4 regions of the Xanthobacter sp. 126 genome follow, and region 3 is predicted to be linked to each of the others. Evidence: riboswitches for the same ligand, from Rfam matches in the RefSeq annotation. Region 3 holds a riboswitch; each other region holds the start of a gene.

Region 1 (5,852 bases), 880 kb from region 3:
CCCGCATCGCCAAGGCGGTCGCCTCGGTGACGGTGGTCGTGTGCGTCGCCCTCGACGTGCTGCTGCCACATACCGAGGTGGGGCTGGCCGCCGACGATATCGGCGGGCTTATCGGCGCGGCCTTCATGCTGGTCATCGGCGGCGCCATGATCTCGGAAGCCCTGCCGGACCTTCTCGACCGGGCGCTGGCCGAGCCGCTCCAGATGAAGGTCAACGCCGCGCTCGCCGCCTATTTCGATCGCTATGAGCAGCTCATCGGCGTTCGGACCCGCAAGTCCGGCAATGTCGCCCATGTGGAGATCACGGTGGGCTTTGCGCCCGGGCGCACCATCGCCGATGTCAGCTCGGTGACGCAGGGCCTGCGCCAGACACTCACCGCCGCCATTCCCGACGCCGACGTGGTGGTCATCGCCGCGCCCTACGATCCGGACGCGCGACCGGCTTAGAGCATATGCATTTTCTTCACGCGAACCGGCATCCACTTCGCTTGAAAATGCTTCAGAGCATCTCCAGCCCCACCTTGCGGCGCGGCGGGGGGAAGGCCTTGTCGATGGCAGCGAGGTCTTCGGCGTCCAGCACCAGATCGCGCGCGGCGGCGTTCATCTCCACATGCTCGATGCGGCTCGCCTTGGGAATGGCGACGACGTCCCCGCTGCGCATCACCCACGCCAGAGCCACCTGGAACGGGTCCACCCCGTGCTTCCTGGCCACGCTGCCCAGCGCCCCGCCGCGCGGCAGGCGGGCCTGCTCGATGGGGCTGTAGGCCATGACCGGGATGCGCGCGGAGCGCAGCTCCGGGAACAGGTCGAACTCCGGCCCGCGACGGCTCGGGTTGTAGAGCACCTGATTGGCCGCGCAGGCGGTGCCGCCCTTGGTCGCGAGCAGCTCCTCCATGTCGTCCGTGTCGAGGTTGCTCACGCCCCAGAGGCGGATCTTGCCCGCCTTCTGCAGCGCCTCGAATCCCGCGACGGTCTCCGAGAGGGGATGGTTGCCGCGCCAGTGGAGGAGATAGAGGTCGATCACGTCGGTCTTCATCCGCTTCAGGCTGCGCTCGCAGGCGGCGGCGACGCCGGCCCGGCTGGCATTGTGGGGATAGACCTTGCTGACAAGGAACACCTCATCCCGGCGCCCGGCAATGGCCTCCCCCACCACCTCCTCGGCGCCGCCGTCGGCATACATCTCCGCCGTGTCGATGAGGGTGAGGCCGAGGTCGATGCCGCGCTGCAATGCCTTCGCCTCGGTGGCGCGGGCGGTGGAGCGCTCGCCCATGTACCAGGTGCCCTGGCCGAGGGCGGGCACCGTCTCGCCATTGGGAAGGGTCACGGTATTGGTCATGGCGGTTCCTCGGGCTTCGTTCCGCTGGCTGGTTGCGGGCGACCATAACGCCTGCTTCTGGGAGGTCCAGAGCCGGCCTGCGGCAGGGGGACGCTGCGTAGTTTCACGTGCTTGACCCCTCCTGCCGCGTTGCACACAAGCGGAGCATGGGCATCGGGTTGGGATTCAAGGGCTTGCGGGCGGCCGCTGCAGCACTTTTCGTGCTGGCGCAGCTGACGCTGGGGTTCGCCCACCAGCCTGTCGCCCTGCCCTCCTCCGAAGCGCCGATCGATCTTGCGGCCTATGCGCTGCCGGACGGGTCGCTACCGGACCTCTGCCTCAATAGCGGAGACGCGGGACCGGTTCTCAAGGCCCATCCCTGCGACGCCTGCGTGCTGACCTCGGCGCCCGGCCTTGCCGTGGCGCCGCAACCCGCGCTGGCGACACCCGATGGCCGGCGCATCGCCCACCTCGCCGCGCGCAGCGAACGCCGGCCGGCCGAACAAGCCCGCGGCGCCCAGGCGCGTGGCCCTCCTGTGTCCTGACCCAAAGCAGAACCGGCGCGGGAGCCTCCCGACGCCTCCGGTCCCTGCCGCCCATGCGGCCCTTCGGGTTTTCGTTCATGTCAGACACGCAATCTCACGCGCCTTCGGAGGCGCTCGCGCGCGCCCGCGCCGCCATGTCGGCGGAATTCGGCACCGTCACCCGCACCGCGTTCGATCCGGCGCGCCGCGCGCCGCGGCGGCTCTATCACACCAACGGCTTCAACCCGCCCCGCCCCATCGAGGCGGCGGCGCGGCGCGGCTGGTCCGGGCGATGCCCGTCCTGCGGCGAGGGTGCCCTGTTCGGCCGATGGATGCAGGTTTCGGAAAGCTGCGCCCACTGCGGCGAAGCACTGGGCCATGCCCGCGTCACCAACGCCGTGCCGGTCCTTGCAATCCCGCTCGCGCTGCTGGCCGGATCGCTGGTGGGCGGGATCCTGGAACTGCTCAGCGACCTCCCGCTGGCGCTCGAGCTTGCGGCCAGTGAGCTGGTGGCCGTGGCCACCGCCTTCCATGTGCTGCCCCGCGCCAAGGGCCTCGCCATCGGCCTCGCCTGGGCAAACCATGTGGGCGGCTTCGATCCGCTCCGCCATCTGGTGCCGGACCCGGAAGCCCCGGCCGCCCTGCCCTCCCCCGCCCTGCCCCCACAGGTCGAGGCCCCCTGAAACGCAGAACGCCGGCGGGAGCACCGCCGGCGTTCGCTTATCCGAGAGTTAGGCCCGCGATCAGGCCGCGTCGTAGAGCCGGCGCTCCAGCAGCGGGTTGCCGCCCTTGAAAGCGCCGTGCAGCGCCTTCGCGGCAGCGAGCACCGCGAGGTCCACCAGCGGCTCGACGATGATGACGAGCATATAGGCGCCGCCGAAGGTCGCCACCGAGGCGATGTTCTCGGAGGCGAAGCCCTGGCCATAGACGGCCCAGAACGCCACCCAGCCGACGATGCCGGCCTGATAGGTGGTGGAGAGCGCGAGCGCCTGCCCGTACTTCAGTTCCACATAGGGCGTGCCCGGCGCCACGATGCGGCGCGCGACGGCGGCGACGCCGAACAGCGGCACCAGCAGGGTCGTCACGTTCATCCCGTACTGGGGCAGGTCGAACGGCGCGAAGAACAGGCCCTGGACGAGCAGGCCGAAGGCGAGGCCGAGGGCCGCGGGGGCCGCGCCAAACATCAGAAACAGGGTCGAGCCGAGGATGAGGTGCACTTCCGAGACGCCCACCGGATAGTGCGGCAGCACCTCGAAGAAGCTGAACACCAGCGCGGTGGTGGCGAGGGTACGGCCCGCCAGCGATAGGACGCCGCGTTCGCGCGCCGATTCATAGGCAAGCTTCAGGGCATAGCCGCCGGCGGCGGCCGCCGTGACATAGCTGAGGCCGATCTTGGCCCCGTCCACGAGTCCGGGTTCGATATGCATGCTGGTCTCCGTTGCCGTCTCACCCGACGGCCCGAGGGGTTTCATCATGCGACCGGCCGGTCTCCTGACTCGCGGGTCTACGCTCACCCCCGCCTTCCCGGCCGGCCCTAGGGGCTGTGGCCAGTGGCATGCTGGAAGATCGCTCGCCGCTCACAGTCGCGGGGGCGGTTGGGGCTTCGGGCCGCCCTGACGGATTTCCGCGCAGGTTCAGACCCTACCCCATTCCCGTTTCACTCCGGATGCCGTGGCAACCGGAGCACCGTTCGCACGCGCAGCAGGCACCGAACACCTCCGCGCTGTCAAGCAATGCCGCAGGCAAGACGCGCCGGGACCTTCCGGCCCGGCGCGTCTTGCGGGCAAGCTTGCCGGCCTCAGTGGCCGGGATGGGCGCTGCCGGAGGCGCCGAGGCCCTCCACCTGGAACTGCACGGGCACGGTGCCGGCCTTCTCGAACGTCAGCGTGCCGTCCACAGAGGTGCCCTCCTTGAGGGGAGACTTCAGGTCCATGAACATGATGTGGTAGCCGCCCGGCTTCAGCTCGACGCTGCCGCCGGCCGGGATGGTGAGGCCATCGGCGAGCGGGCGCATAATCATGACGCCGTCCTTCATGGCCATCTCGTGGATCTCGACCCGGCCGGCGAACGGCACGGTGGCGGAGATGAGGCGGTCGGGTGCGGCGCCGGTGTTCTTCACCACGAGATAGCCCGCGGCGACGCTGGCGCCGCCGGGCGTGGCCCGCGACCAGGGATGGTCAATCTGCAGCGTCCCGGCCTTGTAGTCGTGCGCCACGGCAGCGCCCGTCAGGGCGACGGTGGCGACGGCAGCGGCCATCACGGCACGGCGGGTGAGATGGAAAATGGACATGGGTGCTCCTTGGTTGCGCCGGTGGGGCTCCTGCCCCATGGCGGGATGAACCTGCTGGTTGGACTTTGATTAGCCGCCCGCCACCTGAGCCGGACACGCGATGGCGTGGCCGCGCAGGCGGGGCAGATTCGGCCTTCGAAGGCGTCAGGGGTCAGGCGTCGAGGGGGGACCCTGCGAGGACCGCGGCTCGCGGCGGTCGCGACCACTTCCTTCTGCGGCGGCAACGGCCGCCCGCTCGGAAATCGCGGGGGTCGCGACAGGACGTCCGGCGTCGGCAGCAACCGGAAGGATCGGCGCCAGAGAATGGAAGGCGCAAAGGGTGCAGCAGACGGAATGGTCTGCCTGCGGCGACTCGGGGGTGTTGTCCGGAACTCCGGTGCTGCGGGCGCACAGGGCACTGCCGCCGGATGCGCTGGCCATGGCCGTGCCGGCGGAGCGCTCGAGCGCGATGCCCGCGACGAACAATTGCAGCACGAAGGCATAGGCAAGCCAGACGCAAAACGCGCCGCGCCCCCACCCTGCCTCACGCCACCTCGCCACCCGCTGCTCCCGGACCTTGATCACCGGCCGGCATGTTAACCGCCCGGCGGAGAAAGTCATCCGGCGCCGCCGCCCTCAGAAGTGGACGGCGAAGCGCGCCATGCCGCGCTGGGACAGGAAATCCTGGCCGACGTTCAGGCCGTACTCCACCTTGATCTCCAGATTGTCGCGGGTGACCGCCTGCAACCCGAGATCGAGATTGCCCAGCACGTCCGGCAGCGGCGTGGTGGTGACAAAGCTGCCGGCAGACTGCGGCGCCCACAGGAAGCGGGCCGTTGTCTGCCAGGCATCGTTGGAGGCGAAGGACGCGCCGAGGGTCATGTAGGGCCGCAGCACCACCCCGTCCGGCAGATCCATTCGGCCGCCGAACTCCACCGCCGGGGTGGCGACGAAGGTGGTGAGGCTCGATCCCTGCAACGCCAGCTCGGCTCCCGTGCGGCCGAGTTCGCTGAAGCCCGGCATCTCCACGTGAATGAGGTCGAGGTCCAGCCTCGGCCTCACATAGTAGTTGGCGAAGGAGAATTCGTAGGACGCCCGCAGCCGGCCGGTGACGTTGTACACATCGGAGTTGCTGGTGGCCTGGCCGCCGGCGATGCCGATCGTCCGGGTGTTGTCATAGGAGACCCAGCCGGCGTCGACGGCGGCGGAGAACAGCCAGGGACCCCACTGCCGCTTCAGGGCGATGCCGATATCGCCGCCGTTGCCGCTGGCCGAGAACCAGCCGCTGGGACTGGAGACCGACGACTGCTGGTAGGCGCCCGACAAGGCGAGGAACCAGTCCGTGGCCAGCTCGTGCTGGACTCCCGCCTGGAAGATCAGGCTGTCGGAGGCATAGCCCTGCATCTGCGAGGTGGTCGTCTGGCCGGTGTGGTCGTAGATGATCCGCGCCCAGGCGCAATTGTCCTCCCGCAGCTGGGTGCTCGATGCCACGAACACGGGGCAGCTCAGGGTGCGGTCGAGGAAGGCCTGGCTCTCGCCGATGCGCAGCCCCGCCGGGGCCTGGAGCAGTTGCGGGGACAGCTGGCCCAGCGCGCTCTGGTAGGCGAGCGCTGAATTGATGTCGATGAGGCCGTTGAACACCTTGGACATGCCGCCGACATCGCCGGTGTCCCACACCCGCTGCAGGCTTCCGCCGACAGATGCCTCGTTGCCCGACAGCCACACGCCCTTGGGCAGGAAGTGGG
Region 2 (5,852 bases), 1.9 Mb from region 3:
GCTGCTCCTCATCCTGCGGCTGTTGCAAGGCCTGTCCATCGGCGGGGAATACACCACCTCCTCCATCTATCTCGCTGAGCATGCCGTGCCCCGCCATCGCGGCCTCACCGCCGCCTTCTCCACGGCGGGCGGGCAGACCGGCACGCTCATCGGCTCCGGCGTGTGCGCGCTGCTGAGCGCGCTTCTGTCGGCGGAGGCGATGCAGGGATTCGGCTGGCGGCTGCCGTTCCTGCTGGGCGCGGTGCTCGGCATCACCGCGCTGGTGCTGCGCCGGCCCCGGCCCGGCGATCGCGGGGGCAGTAAGGCGCGGGGGCTGCCGCTGGCGCGGGCCTTCCGGGAGGCCGGCGGCTCCATCGTCGCCGCGATGCTGGTGACCGTGTTCGTCGGCGCCGATACCTATCTCCTGTTCGTCTACCTGCCGACCTATATGGAGCAGGAGGCCGGCCTTGCCCCCGCGACCGCCCTGGCCTTCACCACCCTCGCGCTGATCGTGTCGGTGATCTGCTGCCTGCTGTTCGGCGCGCTGTCGGATCGCATCGGCCGGCGCCGGATCGTGGCGGCGGGGCTGTCCGGCTTCGTCCTTCTCTCCTGGCCGCTGTTCCTGCTGCTGCGCGGCGGTAGCCCGGCGGAAGTGCTGGCCGCGCAGCTCGTCTTCTCGGTGATGGCCGCGGCGGTCACGAGCCCGCTGCCGGCGCTGCTGGTGGAATTGTTCGAGACGCCGGTGCGGTGCAGCGCCATGGGCTTTGCCTGGAATCTCGGCATCGGCGTCTCCGGCGGCTTTGCGCCCATGCTGGCCACCTATTTCGTGACCGGCCTCGGCCTCACCATGGCACCGGCGGTCCACCTGATGGGGCTGGCGGCCGTCGCGCTGGTGGGCGTCGCGGCCCTCGCCGAACGCCGGGGCCGGGTGCTGGACGCACCTTCCCAATGGCCCTAACGCTTGAGCGGAGCAGGAACGGGATCGATGAGCAGCATTGCGCATAACGAGGTCGAAGACGTCTCCGGCGGGATGGCGCCCGACGGCGCGCCCGTCCTCTCGCGCCGGCTGATGGCCGCCGGGATGCTCGGCAACGTGCTGGAATGGTACGATTTCGCCGTCTACGGCTTCCTCGCCAGCATCTTCGCCCGCAACTTCTTCCCCGAGTCGAGCCCCACGGCGGCCATGCTCTCGGTGTTCGGCGTGTTCGCCGCCTCCTTCCTCATGCGGCCTTTGGGCTCGGTGCTGTTCGGTCATATCGGCGACCGGCTGGGCCGGCGCGCCGCGCTCATGTCCTCCGCCGCGCTCATGAGCATCTCCACCTTCTGCGTCGGCCTCCTGCCCACCTATGAGACGGCCGGGGTTCTCTCCGCCGTGCTGCTGCTGGTGCTGCGCCTGGCGCAGGGGCTTTCCGTGGGCGGGGAATACATGACCTCCGCCGTCTTCCTGGCGGAGAATGCGCAGCTGCGCTGGCGCGGGGCGGTGACGTCGCTGGTCATCGTCGGCTGCAATGGCGGGATGCTGCTGGGCTCTGCGGTGGGTGCGCTGGTCTCCGGCCTCATGTCGGCGGACGACCTCGCCGCCTGGGGCTGGCGCATTCCCTTCCTGCTCGGCTGCCTGCTGGGCGGCTTTGCCCTCATCCTGCGCCGGACGGTGGCGCGCGACGTGAAGCCGGTGCACCGGCCGACCCTGCCGGTGGTGGAGGCCTTCCGCGAGAGTGGCGGCGGCATCCTCAGGGCGACGCTCATCAATATCGTGCTGGGCATCGCCTATTACCTCTCCTTCGTCTATCTCGCGACCTGGCTGCAGCAGCAGGACCATTTCACCCCCCATGTGGCGCTGGAGCTGAACGCCGTGAGCATGGCGGTGGTGATGGCGGGGTGCTTCGGCTTCGCCGCGCTGTCCGACCGCATCGGCCGCAAGCCGCTCATCGTCGGCGGATTCCTGTGCCTTGCCGTGTTCACCTGGCCGCTGTTCCTGCTGCTGGGTTCCGGCTCGGCCGGGCTGGCGCTGCTGGGACAGCTGGGTTTTGCGGTGATCGTCTCCATCTATGGTGGACCCATGGCGGTGGCGCTGGTGGAGATGTTTCCCCGCCACACCCGCTGCACGGCCGTGGGGCTGAGCTGGAATCTCGGCCTCGGCCTCGGCGGGGGCACGGCGCCCATGGTGGCGGTCTTGCTGGTGAGTCTCACCGGCGATGCCATGGCCCCGGCCTTCTTCATGATCGCCGGCGGCGTGGTGGCCTTCCTCGCTGCGCTGGGGCTCACGGAGATGCGCGGCCGCTCCCTCGACTGAGCCCGCCCCCTCGACGCGGCGGCCGAAAGGCACTAGCACAGGCCGCGAAATTCACCCGCCGCGCGCAAGCGCCAGCCTCCCCGCACGGGGAGGACGAGCCCGAACCGATGCCCGATCTTCTGCTCGAACTTTTTTCCGAGGAAATCCCCGCCCGCATGCAGGCCCAGGCGGCCGACGCGCTGAAGAAGCTCGTCACCGACTCTTTGGTGGAGCGCGGCCTGCTCTATGAGGGCGCGAAAGCCTTCGTGACGCCGCGTCGCCTCGCGCTCGCCGTGCACGGCCTGCCCGGCCGGCAGGCGGACCAGCGGGAAGAGAAGAAGGGGCCGCGCGTGGGCGCGCCCGAGCAGGCGGTGGCCGGCTTCCTGAAGGCGGCGGGCCTCGCCTCCCTCGATCAGGCGACCATCCAGTCCGACCCCAAGAAGGGCGATTTCTACGTGGCCGTGGTGGAAAAGCCCGGCCGCGCCACCACCGAGGTGGTGGCCGAAATCGTGCCGGACATCATCCGCAAGTTCCCTTGGCCGAAATCCATGCGCTGGGGTTCCGGCACGCTGCGCTGGGTGCGCCCGCTGCATTCCATCGTCGCCACCTTCGGCGCCGAGGGGGATGAGCCGGAGGTGGTGCATTTCTCGGTGGACGGCATCGAGGCCTCGAACGTCACGCGCGGCCACCGCTTCATGGCGCCCGAGCCCTTCACCGTGAAGCGGCTGGACGACTGGATGGCGAAGCTGGAGGCCGCCAGGGTGGTGGCCGACCGCGACCGCCGCAAGGAAATCATCCTCAACGACGCCAAGGACCTCGCCCTCGCCGCCGGCCTTGAGCTGGTGGAGGACGAGGGCCTGCTGGACGAGGTGTGCGGGCTGGTCGAATGGCCGGTGGTGCTGATGGGTTCGTTCGAGGCGCGCTTCCTCGACATCCCGGACGAGGTGATCCGCGCCACCATCCGCGCCAACCAGAAGTGCTTCGTGCTGAAGGACCCCAAGACGGGGCGCCTCGCCAACCGCTTCATCCTCATCTCGAACCTCGTCGCCTCGGACGGCGGCGCGGCCATCGTCGCCGGCAACGAGCGCGTCATCCGCGCCCGCCTGTCGGATGCGAAATTCTTCTGGGACACGGACCGGCTGAACGGCCTCGCGAGCCGCATGCCCAAGTTCCAGTCCATCACCTTCCACGAGAAGCTGGGCTCCCAGGCCGAGCGCATCGAGCGCATCCGCCGCCTCGCGGTGGAACTGGCCCCCAAGGTCGGCGCACCGGTGGCGCTGGCCGAGGAGGCCGCGCTGGTGGCCAAGGCGGATTTGCTCACGGAAGTCGTGGGCGAGTTCCCCGAGCTTCAGGGCCTCATGGGCCGCTACTACGCGCAGGGCGAAAACCTCCCCCCGGAAGTCGCCGCCGCCTGCGAGGAGCACTACAAGCCGCAGGGGCCGAACGACCGCGTGCCCACCGCGCCGGTTTCCGTGGCCGTGGCGCTGGCGGACAAGATCGACACTTTGGTGGGCTTCTGGGCGATTGATGAGAAGCCGACGGGATCGAAGGACCCCTATGCGCTGCGCCGGGCGGCGCTGGGGGTGATCCGGATTGTGCTGGAGAATGGGATCAGGTTGCGTTTGTTGAAAATTTTGCCCGTTCCGTTCGCGCTTTTGCTGAATCAGGATCGCGTCAAACAAATAAAAGAAAAATATGAAGCATTGGCAGGTGTGTCAGCGAGCTTTGGCGAGAGCATGACCAATGCTTTGCATGAAGAAGCTCAGAAAGATGTCGGCCTAGATTCTATCAAAAAAGTGGTAAAAGAGCGTGGCCCCGACACGCTGGAAACAGCTCTCGACCTCCTCGCCTTCTTCGCCGACCGCCTGAAAGTCTACCTCCGCGACCGTGGCGCCCGCCACGACCTCGTGGACGCCGTCTTCGCCCTCGAGGGGCAGGACGATTTGCTCCTCGTGGTCCGCCGCGTGGAAGCGCTCGCCGCCTTCCTCGCCACCGAGGATGGCACGAACCTCCTCGCCGGCTATCGCCGCGCGGTGAACATCCTGCGCATCGAGGAGAAGAAGGACGGCCGCGCCTTCGCCGGCCCCACCGTCGCCGCACTGCTCAAGGAGCCGGCCGAGGAGCACCTCGCCGCTGCCATCGACGATGTGAAGGCCCGCGTCTCCAAGGCCGTCGCGGCCGAGGATTTCGAGGCGGCCATGACCGCGCTCTCCGACCTACGCCAGCCGGTAGATGCCTTCTTCGACGCGGTGACGGTGAACGACGCCGATCCCGCGCTGCGCGAGAACCGCCTGAAGCTGCTCGATGAAATCCGCGCCGCCACCCGCGGCATCGCCGATTTCGACCGCATCGAGGGGTAGGGCGCTCCGGCTTCGCCGTCGCTGGTCCGGGGTTCCACGCCCTCATTTGACAATCCCGCCCGCCACTGCCTTTAGTGGCGGCGTCGAAGGTCCCGTGGTCCCACACGGGCGTAAAAGGGAATGCGGTGCGGAGGCGAAGAGCTTCCAATGCCGCGGCTGCCCCCGCAACTGTCGGCGGTGAGCCCCTGCCAGACGCCACTGGAGCAATCCGGGAAGGCGGCGGGGGCGGTGAACCGCGAGCCAGGAGACCTGCCTTCGACGAGGTCCGCGCCGGGCGGGGTGCTCCGGTATTGCGTCCCTTCGAGCCCGTGCGCGCGGGCGCTCGCACCCGTGGACGTTTCGGTGGAGCGCGGCGCGATTCCCGACAGCACAGCACCCGAGCCGGGCGGCGACAGCCCGGAAGCCGGCTGCGCGCCGCAAGCTACGCCAGAAGCCGCGCGCGAAACCGCCCCCGCCGTCACCCTCCTCATCTGCACCACCTGCCGCGCCCCCGGTAGCGACGCCCCACCCGACGCCGAGCGTGACGGCGCACGTCTCCTCGCCTCGGCCTGCGCCGCGTCCCTCCCCGAAGGCGTCGCGGTGGAAGGCGTTTCTTGCCTCGCCAATTGCAAGCGCGCGCTCTCCGCCGCCATGGTCCGCCGCGACGGCTGGACCTATGTGTTCGGCGACCTCGCCCCCGACAGCGCGCCGGACCTTCTCACCGGCGCGGCGCTGCTGGCCGGCTCGCAAGACGGCCTGATGCCCTGGCGCGGCCGGCCGGACGTGCTCAAGCGCGGCATGGTCGCGCGCATTCCCCCGCTCACCCTCAAGGAGACCCGATGACCTCCCTCGCCCGCGTGCCCTGTACCATCGTCACCGGCTTCCTCGGCGCCGGAAAGACGACGCTGATCCGTCACGTGCTGGAGAATGCCGGCGGCAAGCGCCTCGCGGTCATCGTCAACGAGTTTGGCGACGTGGGCATCGATGGCGAGATCCTCAAGGGCTGCGGCATCGAGAGCTGCGACGAGGGCTCCATCGTGGAACTGGCCAATGGCTGCCTGTGCTGCACCGTGGCGGATGATTTCGTGCCGGCGCTGGACCAGATCCTCGCCCGCGCCCCGAAGGTGGACCACATCCTCATCGAGACCTCCGGCCTCGCGCTGCCAAAGCCGTTGGTGCAGGCCTTCCAGTGGCCGGCCATCAAGGGCCGGGTGACGGTGGACGGCGTGATCGCGGTGGTGGACGGCCCGGCGCTGGCCGAA
Region 3 (5,852 bases):
ATAGGCCTCGTCGAGGGTCTGCGGTTCCTTCAGCTCCAGCACCTCGAAGCCGAGGCGGCGCAGCACGGCGGTGGCGGTGCGGGTGGTGTAGGCACCGGCGAGGACGAGGTCCGGCTTCAGCGGCACCACCTCTTCCGCCAGCCCGCGATTGACCGGCACGTCGCGCGCGCGGTCCGCCACGTTGGAGGCGAGCGGATCGCGCGCGAGATGGGTGACGGAGAGCACCTGCCCCGGATCAGCGAGCCGCAGGGCCAATTCGTCCGTGCACAGATTGAGGGAGACGACGCGGGGCCGGGCGTGCGGCGGAACACGCGGCTCCTGCGCCCCCGCCGGAGCGGAGGCGAGAAGGGCCGCGAGCATCAGCCCGGCCGCCTTGCCCCTCACTGACTCACCATGGGCGCTTCACCGATCGGGCCTCACCATGTGAGCTTCACCCCGCCATAGGCACCGAAGCCGGGGGCGAGGAAGCCGTTGGGGTTCTCGTAGGTCTGGTTGAACAGATTGTCGATGCGCCCGAACACGGTGGTGACGGCATTCATCCGGTAGTTCGCGGCCACATTCACCACCGTATAGCCGGGCTGGTCGATGTAATTCGACGTGAGACGCACGATGTCCCACCAGGAGGAGGCATAGACGAGGCTCGCCGACAGATCGAGCTCGTCGGTGGGACGCCAGCCGAGCGTCAGGCTCACCTTGTTGTTGGGCCGCCGCAGGGGATAGCAGGAGGTGGCATTGATGGGCGCGCAGGCGGCGCCGAAGGGCTGGCCGGGCGGCACGTAGCCCACCACGTCGGTGTAGGTGTAGTCCACCCGCGCATCGATGCGGTCCGTCACCTTGACCGCCACGAACGCCTCCACGCCCTGCGACACGGCGCTGGAGATGTTGACGTTCTGGTACGTCGCCGGATCGTAGCTGATGAGGTTGGTGATGTTGTTGTGGAAGTACGTCACCCCGAACAGCACCCGCTCGCCGAACGCCTTCTGCTCGAATCCGGCATCCCAGCCTTCGCTCTCCTCCGGCTGAAGGTTCAAATTGCCGTAATAGGGCGCGTAGAGCTGGTAGAGCGTGGGCGCCTTGAAGCCGGTGCCGTAGCTCGCCTTCAACTTGGTGCCGGTCTCGTCGAAGAGCAGCGCCGGGGCGAGGCGGAAGGTGGTGTGGTCGCCGAAGCTGTCGTCGGCGTCGTAGCGCACATTGGCGGCGAAGAAGAGCCGGTTCCAGAGGTTGCCCTGGTACTCCGCATAGACGCCCGTGTCGCCGGTCGAGGCGTCCACGCTGGCATAGGCGGTGGAGGAGGTCATGGACTCGTTCCGCCGCTCGGCGCCCACCAGCAGGTTCTGGCCCGGCGCCACCAGATAGTTGGAGCGGACATAATAGACCTGCCGGTCGCCGTCATAGGTGCCGTTCACGTCCGGGTTCGGCCCCACCGTCGGGTTGGAGCTGGACAGATCGCTCACGCCGAAGGTGGTGACGAGACTTCCGTCCAGCGCCGTCCACACGCCCTCCCCCTTGGTGAAGAACATGCTGGCATAGGCCGTGGAGCGCAGCGCCGCCGGGATGCCGGCATAGGTTGGCGGCGGATAGGTGTCCGGCGTGAAGGCGAGGCTGGTGTCGATGTAGCGGGCGACGAAATTCACCGCGAAGGTGTCGGTGGCCTGCCAGTCGAGCCGGGTGGAATAGGTCCAGTTGTCGTAGGCATTGGGATTGAGGGGCCAGCCGGGAGGCGCGATGTTCTGCGGCGTCACCGGAATGTCGGTGGACGAGAAGTGAGTGACGTTGAACGAATAGGCCAGCTTCTCAGTGGCGCCGGTGAGGCTCGCATACTGGTTGAAGGTGCCGAGCGCGCCGCCCTCCGCATAGGCGGAAACCTTGGGCGGCCCCTCCCCCTTCTTGGTGGTGATGGAGATGACGCCGCCGATGGCATCCGAGCCGTAGAGGCCGGACTGCGGGCCGCGCAGCACCTCCACCCGCTCGAGATCGGACGCCAGCAGCTTGCCGAAGTCGAACGCGCCGTTGGTGGCGGCGGGATTTCCGGCATCGATGCCGTCGATCAGCACCTTCACATGGTTGGAATTGGTGCCGCGGATGAACACCGAGGTGGTGCCGCCCGGCCCGCCCGTCTGCACCACGTTGAGGCCGGGCAGCGATTGCAGCACGTCCGGCAGGGTGCGCTGCTGGTTGCGGGCGATGTCCTGCTCCGTGACGATGCTGACGGAGCTCGCCACCTCGTTCTCGGGCGTGGGAATGCCGGTGGCGCTGACGACGATGGTGGGCAGGTCGCCCGCATTCTGGTCGTCCGCCGTCTGGGCGAGCGCGGGCGCAACACAGGCAAGCGGAACACAGGCGAGCGTGAGCAGGGCCGCGGCCGGCAGCGCGCGGCGGGATCGGGATTGGACGGCGGAAGACATGAAGGCACTCGACGGCACGGGTGGTCCGTCACCGCGAACGAGGCATCCCCGGCCACATTAGGCCCGGAAAAACCGCCATCAGGAGAACCCCGCCCGACGTGCTCGCGCGTGACCACGGCTGACGGCAGGTCTCCTGGCTCGCGGGTCATCGCCCAGACTGCCGCCTTCCCAGGTCTCGCGACCCAGTGGCTGATGGCAGAGGACTCGCCGCTTACAGTTGCGGGGGCAGCCACGGCATTTCCGGTGAGACCGGAGCACCGCGTTCCCTTTTGATCCCTTGCGGGAACCGTCACCGCGACCATAGGCGGCGGCCGCCCCCTGCGTCAACGGCACCTTCGCAGATGCGAAAGACTGCGCGCACCTGCGGAAAGACCGCGTCGGGAGGCGTATCGCGCGATCACATCTTGCTCATTGCTTCAAAAATGCGTGGTCCGAAATCACCGGCGACCCGTATCGCGAGCGTGTGGCTGCCTGCAAAAACGGCAGCAGCAAAGGCCGCACCCGACATTCCGCTAGGTTATGGTGGCGCGCCCCGCTCAATTCGCTTAAACGATTGAGAGCCGCCCCGCCACCGAGCGGGCGGGCACTACAAAAGTATAATAACCGAATAATCGGGAACACAGGGAGTAGAAGATGCGACTGAGGAGCATGGTCGCGGCTTTGGCCGCAGGCGTTGCCGTTTTCGGGCTTGCCTTTTCCGGTGCAGCTTACGCCGCCGACCCCATCAAAATCGGCCTGACCGGCCCCTTCACCGGCGGCTCGTCCTCCATGGGCGTCAGCATGCGCGACGGCGTGAAGCTCGCCGTGGACGAGGTCAACAAGGCCGGCGGCGTGCTCGGCCGTCCGTTGCAGCTCATCGAGCGCGATGACGAGGCCAAGAACGAGGTGGGCGTGCAGATCGCCCAGGAGCTGATCAACAAGGAAGGCGTCGTCGCCACCCTCGGCTACATCAACACCGGCGTGGCCCTCGCCTCCCAGCGCTTCTATCAGGAAGCCGAGATTCCGGTGATCAACAACGTGGCCACCGGCACCCTGATCTCCAAGCAGTTCGTGCCGCCGGACAACAAGAACAACTACATCTTCCGCACCTCCGCCAATGACGCCATCCAGAGCGCCATGATCGCCGAGGAAGCGGTGAAGCGGCAGGGCTTCAAGAAGCCGGCCATCCTCGCCGACTCCACCAATTACGGCCAGCTCGGCCGCGCCGATCTGGTGAAGGCCCTCGCCACCATGGGCGTGAAGCCGGTCGCCGAAGAGAAGTTCAACATCGGCGACACCGACATGACCGCGCAGCTGCTGCGCGCCAAGGAAGCCGGCGCCGACGTGGTGCTGACCTACGCCATCGGCCCCGAGCTGGCGCAGATCGCCAACGGCATGGCCAAGCTCGGCTGGAAGGTGCCGATGATCGGCTCGTGGACGCTCTCCATGGCCAACTTCATCGACACCGCCGGTGCCAACGGCAACGGCGCGATGATGCCGCAGACCTTCATCCAGCTGCCCGACACCCCCAAGCGCAAGGCGTTCATCGAGGCCTATCAGGCCGCCTACAAGATCGACCGCATGCCCTCGCCGGTGTCGGCCGCGCAGGGCTATGATTCGGTGCTGCTGCTCGCCGCCGCCATCAAGCAGGCGGGCTCCACCGACGGCCGCAAGGTCCGCGACGCCTTGGAAAACCTCAACACCAAGGTCGAGGGCGTCGTTACCGTCTACGACAAGCCCTTCTCCGCCACCGACCACGAAGCCATCACCGCCAACATCCCGGTGTTCGGCCTCGTCAAGGACGGCCGCGTCGTCGCCGCCCATCCCGAAGACATCGCCGGCGACAAGGCGGTGCGGGTGAAGCCCAAGAACTGAGGCTGAGAGGGCTCGAGTTCCGGTTCGCTGACCCAGCCACCGTGTGCACCGTCGTCCCCCGGCTTGTCCGGGGGACCCACGGAAAGTCGGGGAGGCCGCTCTGATGAAAGGGCGCCGGCCCAGCGGCGAAGTGGATGCCCCGGAACCCGGCTGTTGCCGGGTTCCGACGCCAGAGACGGAAGTCGGCAACAGCCGACTTCCGGACAAGCCGGGGCATGACGGCACTGGGAGGGGCCGGCGGGGGTGGGCTCTGGCAGCCCCTTCCCCCGACCGCCACCCGCCCCTTCGCCCACACCATTCGGATCGCCGCGCCAATAGAGCGTGGCGGCCGGTTCGCCCGGAACCCTGCCCCGACGCGGGGGCCGCGCCCCCTTCCGGAGACCGTCATGAACGTCCTGTCGCAGCTCATCGTGAGCGGCATCGCCGTAGGCATGATCTACGGCGTCATCGCCTTCAGCTACCAGCTCACCTTCGCCACCTCGAAAACCCTGAACTTCGGCCAGGGCGAGGCCCTGATGCTGGGGGCTCTGGTGGGCCTCACCACCATCAATTTCCTCATTGGGCAGGCGCTCGGCACCCTGTGGGCCTACCTGCTCATGCTGCCCATCGTCTTCGCCTTCGGCCTCGCGCAGGGCGCGGTGGTGGAATGGCTCGGCGTGCGGCAGGCGGTGAAGGCGAAGTCGGAAGCCGGCTGGATCATGGCGACCATTGCGCTGGGCATCATCTTCCGCAATCTCGCCGAGAACATCTGGGGCCGTGACGCCCTGCGCTTCCCCTCCCCGCTGCCGGAGGCCGCCCTCACCATCGGGCCGGTGCGCATCCAGCCCATGGAGATCGCCATCGTCCTCGGCGCGCTCGCCATCATGCTGGCGGTGGAAATCTTCAACCGGCGGTCCATCTTCGGCAAGGCCGTGGTGGCCACCGCCAATGACCGCGACGCGGCGGGCCTGATGGGCATCGACACGCGGCGCGTCATCACCTTCTCCTATGCCCTCTCCTCCATGACCGCCGCCTTTGCCGGCGTGCTCATCGCCCCCGTCACCCTCACCGGCGCCACCATGGGCGCGGTGCTGGGGCTGAAGGCGTTCGCGGTGGCCATCATCGGCGGCCTGTCCAGCGGCATGGGCGTCATCGTCGGCGGCCTCATCCTCGGCATCACCGAGACGCTGACCGGTTATTACATCTCCACCGGATACAAGGACGTGCCCGGCCTCGTCCTGTTGCTGCTGGTGCTCTCGCTGAAGCCCTCGGGCCTGTTCGGCCGCGCCACCATCAAGAAGGTCTGAGCCCCATGCTCGCGCGCCGCCTCCTTTCCTCCACGGGGTCGCTCCTCGGCCTCGCGGTGCTCGTCGTGCTGCCCTTCGTGGTGACGAGCCCCTATTACCTGCACCTGCTCGTCACCATCGCCATCTTCTCGATCCTGCTGCTCGGGCTCGATGTGGTGTTCGGCTATACGGGCGAGGTGTCCATCGGCCATGCCGCGCTGTTCGGCATCGGCGCCTACACAGCCGGCTGCCTCGCCATGCATTTCGGCATCGGCTTCTGGCCGGCGCTGCCGCTGGCGATCATCGTCGCGTCGGTGTTCGGCGTGGT
Region 4 (5,852 bases), 2.1 Mb from region 3:
ATGGCTGAGATCGAGCAGGTCTGGCTGCGGCAGAACGAACCTTTCCCGCACCCAGACTGACATCTCGAAGGCCAGTGAACCGGCGGCGAGCGCCGCATCGCGCTCTCGCGCCGACATCGCCGTGAGGCTCCGGAAGTTGGCGGCATTGGCACTGATCGGTGCCGCGTCGTCCCGGAAGAAGAACTCCCGTGGGAACCGGGCTGGAGAATAAGAAATGAGCGCCGCCACGCCCTCCGGTTGAAGATCGGAAAAGGTCAGAACGAGGTCTCGTTGAAGCGCGAGAATTTTCGGGATCGGCAGACGTGAAAATAGCTACGCTCGGCCTTTCCTTTTCGCGCCTTGGGGGGGACGGACCGCACATCCGAACACCCTGACGATCCGCTCCTCGTCTCCCAGAAGATAGAGGATCTCGGCGCTCTCCTCCCTGAGACTGACGACAAGCGAAGGTGGAAATTTGCGCACAACTCGCCTCCACGCCGGTTCCACCTGTCTCAGCGGCCGAGAACCCGCTCAATCCCAGGCGAGCGCACCGCCGTTCTGATATTCGATGACGCGGGTCTCGAAGAAGTTCTTCTCCTTCTTCAGGTCCATGGCCTCGCTCATCCAGGGGAAGGGATTCTCCGCCTCTGCGAAGACCGGTGCGAGGCCGAGCTGCGCGCAGCGCCGGTTGGCGATGAAGTGCATGTACTGCTCACAGAGCGCGGCATTGAGACCGAGCAGGCCGCGAGGCATGGTGTCCCGGCCGTAAGCCGCCTCGAGCTCTGCCGCATCCTTCAGCATGCCGCGCACCTCGTCCTGGAAGGCCTTGGTCCAGAGATGCGGGTTCTCGATCTTGATCTGGTTGATCACGTCGATGCCGAAGTTCAGATGGATGCTCTCGTCGCGCAGGATGTACTGATATTGCTCGGCGATACCGACCATCTTGTTGCGGCGGCCGAGGGAGAGGATCTGGGCGAAGCCCGTGTAGAACCACATGCCTTCGAACACCACGTAGAAGGCCACGAGGTCGCGCAGGAATTTCTGATCCGCCTCCGGTGTGCCGGTGCGGAATTCCGGATCGTCGAGGCTCTGGGTGTGCTTGAGTGCCCACGCCGCCTTGTCGGTGATGGAGGGCACTTCCCGATACATGTTGAACAGTTCGCCCTCGTCCAGAGCGAGGCTTTCGACGATGTACTGGAAGGTGTGGGTGTGGATCGCCTCCTCGAACGCCTGCCGCAAAAGATACTGGCGGCATTCGGGGTTGGTGAGGTGGCGGTAGATGGCGAGCACGATATTGTTCGCCACCAGGCTCTCGGAGGCGGCGAAGAAGCCGAGATTGCGCTTTAGCATCCGCCGCTCGTCCTCGGTGAGGCCGTCGCGCGACTTCCAGAGCGCGATGTCCGCCTGCATGGACACCTCTGTCGGCATCCAGTGATTGTTGCAGCCGGACAGGTATTTCTCCCACGCCCAATGGTATTTCATAGGCAGGAGCTGGTTCACGTCGGCCCGCGCATTGATCATGCGCTTCTCGTCCACGGAGACGCGGGCGCCGTTGCGGTCGATCTCACCGAGGCCGGTGGCTTCGGAGGGACCGGCCGGAATGCCGGGCATGATGGCGGGCTGAGGCTTGGTGTCAGACCAGTCGAGCATGGTTTCTTGTCCTTGTCCGCCGGTCACTGGCAGGCTTCGCAAGTGGGATCGTTGATGGCGCAGGCGTTGCCCCACGCTTCGCTGTCGACAGCTTCGCCGGAAATGGCTGCGGGGAAAGCCGCTACGGCGGGCGGAACCGTGGCGGCGACGGCGTTGAGCTTGCCGTCGGTGCCCTTGAGCGTGGACTTCTCCACGTGGGTGGCCGAGCGCGCCCGCAAATAATAGGTCGTCTTCAGCCCCCGCTTCCAAGCCAAGCGGTAGAGCTCATCGAGCTTCTTGCCGGAGGGACTGGCAATGTAGAGGTTGAGGGAGTGGGCCTGATCGATCCATTTCTGACGACGCTCGGCCGCCTCCACGAGCCACGCGGGATCGATCTCGAAGGCTGTGGCGTAGAGCGCCTTCAGGTCGTCCGGAATGCGGACGATCTCGCCCAGGCTGCCATCGAAATATTTGAGGTCGGAGACCATCACCTCGTCCCAGAGCCCCCGCGCCTTGAGGTCATGGACGAGAGCGGCATTCACCACGGTGAAGTCGCCCGACATGTTCGATTTGACATAGAGGTTCTGATACGCCGGCTCGATGGACTGGCTGACACCGCAGATGTTCGAGATGGTGGCCGTGGGCGCGATGGCCATGCAGTTGGAATTGCGCATGCCGGTCTCCATGACCCGCGCACGCAGGCTGTCCCAGTCGAGGGTCCGCGACCGGTCGAAATCCGCACCGCCGCGCGCCTCGGCGAGCCGTTCGAGGGAGTCGATGGGCAGGATGCCCTGCGACCAGAGCGAGCCCGGGAAGCTCGGATAGCGCCCGCGCTCGGCAGCGAGATCCACTGAGGCGGAGATGGCATGGAAGGAGATCGCCTCCATGCTCTCATCCGCGAAACGCATCGCAGCGCCCGAACCGTAGGGGCGGCGAAGCGCCTGAAGCGCATCCTGGAAGCCCATGATGCCGAGGCCGACGGGACGATGCCGGAGGTTGGAGCGGCGCGCCTCGGGGATGGTGTAGAAATTGATGTCGATGACGTTGTCCAGCATGCGCATGGCGGTGCGCACCGTGCGCGCCAGCTTCTCCATATCCAGGCGGCCATCGGCGATATGGGAGAACAGGTTGACCGAGCCGAGATTGCAGACCGCCACCTCGTCGTCCGAGGTATTCAGCGTGATTTCGGTGCACAGGTTGGAGGAATGCACCACGCCCGCATGCTGCTGGGGTGAGCGGATATTGCACGGGTCCTTGAAGGTGATCCACGGATGGCCGGTCTCGAACAGCATGGTCAGCATGCGCCGCCACAGATCGAGCGCCCGCAGATGCTTGAAGACCTTCATCTCGCCCCGCGCTGCCCGCGCTTCATAGGTGAGATAGGCGGTCTTGAATGCCGGACCGTAAAGGTCGTGGAGATCGGGCGTCTCATCGGGGGAGAACAGGGTCCATGCACCGTCCTCTTCCACCCGCTCCATGAACAGGTCCGGCACCCAGTTTGCGGTGTTCATGTCATGGGTGCGGCGGCGCTCATCGCCCGTGTTCTTGCGCAGGTCGAGGAAGTCCTCGATGTCCACATGCCAGGTTTCCAGATAGGCACAGACCGCGCCCTTGCGCTTGCCGCCCTGGTTGACCGCGATGGCGGTGTCGTTCGCCACCTTCAGGAACGGCACCACGCCCTGGCTCTCGCCATTGGTCCCCTTGATGTGGGCACCGAGGCCGCGCACCCGGGTCCAGTCATTGCCGAGGCCGCCGGAATATTTGGCGAGCAGCGCATTGTCCTTCACCGCCTTGAAGATGCCGTCGAGGTCATCCGCCACCGTGGTGAGGAAGCAGGAGGAGAGCTGGGCGCGCAGCGTCCCGGCATTGAACAAAGTCGGCGTCGAGGCCATGAAGTCGAAGGAGGAGAGGAGATCGTAGAATTCGATCGCCCGCGCCTCCCGGTCGATCTCGCGCAACGCGAGGCCCATCGCGACACGCATGAAAAAGGCCTGTGGCAGCTCGAAGCGCGTGCCGCAGACATGCAGGAAATAGCGATCGTAGAGCGTCTGGAAGCCCAGATAGTCAAAGGCGAGGTCCCGCTCCGGCTTGAGGGCGGCAGCGAGCCGGGAAAGGTCGAAGCGACCGAGCTCGGGATCGAGCAGGTCATTGGCGATGCCGGTCCGCACATAGGCGCCGAGATAATCGCCGTAGCGCTCCGCCATCTCGGCCTGCGTCGCCTGTTCCGGCCGGCCGGCGACAAAGCTCAGGGCCTCGCGGCGCAGCTTGTCCAGCAGGAGGCGCGCGCTGACCTTGGAATAGTTCGGCTCGGTCTCCACCAGCGTGCGCGCCGCCAGGATGGGCGCCTGCGCCAGCTCATCGAGCGAGATGCCGTCATAGAGGTTGCGTCGCGCCTCGTTGAGCACCGCGGCGGCCGAGACGCCGTCGAGCCCGGCGCAGGCCTCGCCGATGACGGTTGAGAGGCGGCCGGCATCCAGCGGCACCAATACGCCGTCGGAGGTCCTCACATGCAGCACGGCGGCGGCACCACCGCCCGGATGCGCCGCGGCGAGGGCCTTCGCGCGTTCCCGCGCTCGCTCCTCCCGATAGAGCACATAGGCGCGGGCGACCTTGTGATGCTCCCCGCGCATGAGGGCCAGTTCCACCTGGTCCTGCACGTCTTCGATATGGAAGGTCCGGCCGATATCGGGGCGCCGGGTGAGGTTCGCCACGATCTGGTCGGTGAGCCCGGCCACAATGTCGTGGATGCGGCGGGACGCGGCAGCCGACTGTCCCTCCACGGCCAGGAACGCCTTGGTCAGGGCCACCGCGATCTTGGCGGCATCGAACGGCGTGACCGCCCCATTGCGGCGGATGAGCTGATAGCCGGGCGCGCTGGCGACCGCTTCAACGTCAGGGGCCGGCATGGAAAATCTGTGGCTGCCATTGGCGTGGCGTTCGGCTGTCGCTGGCATCATCATCCCCGATGAATGTGGGGACGGAGAGCAGGCGGACGCATGCCGGGACAGGGGGAGGCGCACGCCACCCGCAGCAAGCGCCTCACCGGGACACCCCGCCCGTGGACGTACTGGTGTCGCGGCAGGTCTCCTGGCTCGCGGGTCATCATTCTTGTCCGTCTTCCCAAGGCCATTGGGCCTCAGTGACATGGGTGGACAAGAACTCGCCGCTTACAGTTGCGGGGGCAGCGCCGGCTTTGGACCGGCTTCCCTCTTAGCTCTCGATCTTGCGAGTCGAGAGACCGTGACCACCAGATTTAGTGGCCACTGCGGCGGCAATGTCAATACTTTGCGCCTGCGGAGCCCCCTCCCGCACGGACGGGCCTGACGGCGGAGGTGCGACCTACGGGGATTTTCCCGCCGGAGCCGGCCCGGAGGCGCTCCGGCATACGCGGCGACAGGCGGCTCGCGCCCCCGCCTCAGGCGTAGCGCGAAAGGGCGAGGTCGCCGGCCTCGATGGCGGGACGGCGGCCGTCGATCAGATCCGCCAGCACCGCGCCCGAGCCGCACGCCATGGTCCAGCCGAGCGTGCCATGGCCAGCGTTGATGTAAAGGTTCGAGCAGGAGGTGGCACCGATGATCGGCGTGCCGTCAGGCGTCATGGGCCGCAGGCCGGTCCAGAAATTGACCTCCCGCGTATCCGCGGCCCCGGCGAACAGGTCGCCTACCGAATGCAGCAGGGTGCCGCGGCGCGCGTCGTGAAGGTCGCGGTTGAAACCGGCGATCTCCGCCATGCCGCCCACACGAATGCGGGAGCCGAGGCGGGTGATGGCCACCTTGAAGGTCTCGTCCATCACGGTGGAGATGGGCGCGCGGGCTTCGTCCACGACCGGCATGGTGATGGAATAGCCCTTCACGGGATAGATGGGCAGCCGGAGTCCGAGCGGCGCCAGCAGCGCCGGCGTATAGCTGCCCAGCGCGGCGATGAAGAGATCGCCGGCAATGTCGCCCGTTCCGGTCTCGACCGCCGTCACTTTGCCCGACGCGCGCTTCAGCCCGCGGATGTCCACGCCGAAGCGGAAGGTGACGCCCAGCCCCCGGCACAAATCCGCCAGAGCCTCGGTGAACTTGAAGCAGTCGCCGGTCTCGTCGCCCGGCAGGCGGAGGCCGCCGACGATGCGCTCCGCCGCCTCACCCAGCCCCGGCTCGGCGGCGATGCAGCCGGCACGGTCCAGCACCTCGAACGGCACGCCGTCGGCACGCAGTACCTCGATGTCCTTGGCGATGGCATCGATCTGCTTTTGCCTG

The links. Region 3 has a riboswitch for cobalamin ahead of XAN126_RS0108830 (TonB-dependent receptor). Riboswitches for the same ligand answer to the same signal wherever they lie in the genome.
Region 1: it holds a riboswitch for cobalamin, as region 3 does, so the genes downstream of both, XAN126_RS0113060 (energy-coupling factor ABC transporter permease) here and XAN126_RS0108830 (TonB-dependent receptor) in region 3, are expected to answer to the same signal.
Region 2: it holds a riboswitch for cobalamin, as region 3 does, so the genes downstream of both, XAN126_RS26470 (DUF1636 family protein) here and XAN126_RS0108830 (TonB-dependent receptor) in region 3, are expected to answer to the same signal.
Region 4: it holds a riboswitch for cobalamin, as region 3 does, so the genes downstream of both, XAN126_RS0118870 (ribonucleoside-diphosphate reductase subunit alpha) here and XAN126_RS0108830 (TonB-dependent receptor) in region 3, are expected to answer to the same signal.

The regions. Positions count from the first base shown of each region.
Region 1 is NZ_JAFO01000001.1:2,727,685-2,733,536, forward strand. Features, by position in the region: gene XAN126_RS0113040 (cation transporter) at 1-446, shown strand, start outside; gene XAN126_RS0113045 (aldo/keto reductase) at 499-1,335, opposite strand; gene XAN126_RS0113050 (hypothetical protein) at 1,482-1,859, shown strand; gene XAN126_RS0113055 (DUF983 domain-containing protein) at 1,937-2,521, shown strand; gene XAN126_RS0113060 (energy-coupling factor ABC transporter permease) at 2,582-3,265, opposite strand; cobalamin riboswitch at 3,302-3,544, opposite strand; gene XAN126_RS0113065 (copper chaperone PCu(A)C) at 3,637-4,128, opposite strand; gene XAN126_RS0113070 (hypothetical protein) at 4,273-4,728, opposite strand; gene XAN126_RS26340 (autotransporter outer membrane beta-barrel domain-containing protein) at 4,744-5,852, opposite strand, start outside.
Region 2 is NZ_JAFO01000001.1:3,797,583-3,803,434, reverse strand. Features, by position in the region: gene XAN126_RS0118095 (MFS transporter) at 1-937, shown strand, start outside; gene XAN126_RS0118090 (MFS transporter) at 965-2,272, shown strand; gene glyS (glycine--tRNA ligase subunit beta) at 2,380-4,611, shown strand; cobalamin riboswitch at 4,682-4,883, shown strand; gene XAN126_RS26470 (DUF1636 family protein) at 4,942-5,433, shown strand; gene cobW (cobalamin biosynthesis protein CobW) at 5,430-5,852, shown strand, end outside.
Region 3 is NZ_JAFO01000001.1:1,852,319-1,858,170, reverse strand. Features, by position in the region: gene XAN126_RS0108835 (ABC transporter substrate-binding protein) at 1-360, opposite strand, end outside; gene XAN126_RS0108830 (TonB-dependent receptor) at 417-2,405, opposite strand; cobalamin riboswitch at 2,511-2,711, opposite strand; gene XAN126_RS0108825 (ABC transporter substrate-binding protein) at 3,039-4,259, shown strand; gene XAN126_RS0108820 (branched-chain amino acid ABC transporter permease) at 4,646-5,545, shown strand; gene XAN126_RS0108815 (branched-chain amino acid ABC transporter ATP-binding protein/permease) at 5,551-5,852, shown strand, end outside.
Region 4 is NZ_JAFO01000001.1:3,968,365-3,974,216, forward strand. Features, by position in the region: gene XAN126_RS27950 (hypothetical protein) at 1-228, opposite strand, end outside; gene XAN126_RS0118865 (ribonucleotide-diphosphate reductase subunit beta) at 511-1,629, opposite strand; gene XAN126_RS0118870 (ribonucleoside-diphosphate reductase subunit alpha) at 1,653-4,514, opposite strand; cobalamin riboswitch at 4,668-4,866, opposite strand; gene XAN126_RS0118875 (D-amino acid dehydrogenase) at 5,024-5,852, opposite strand, start outside.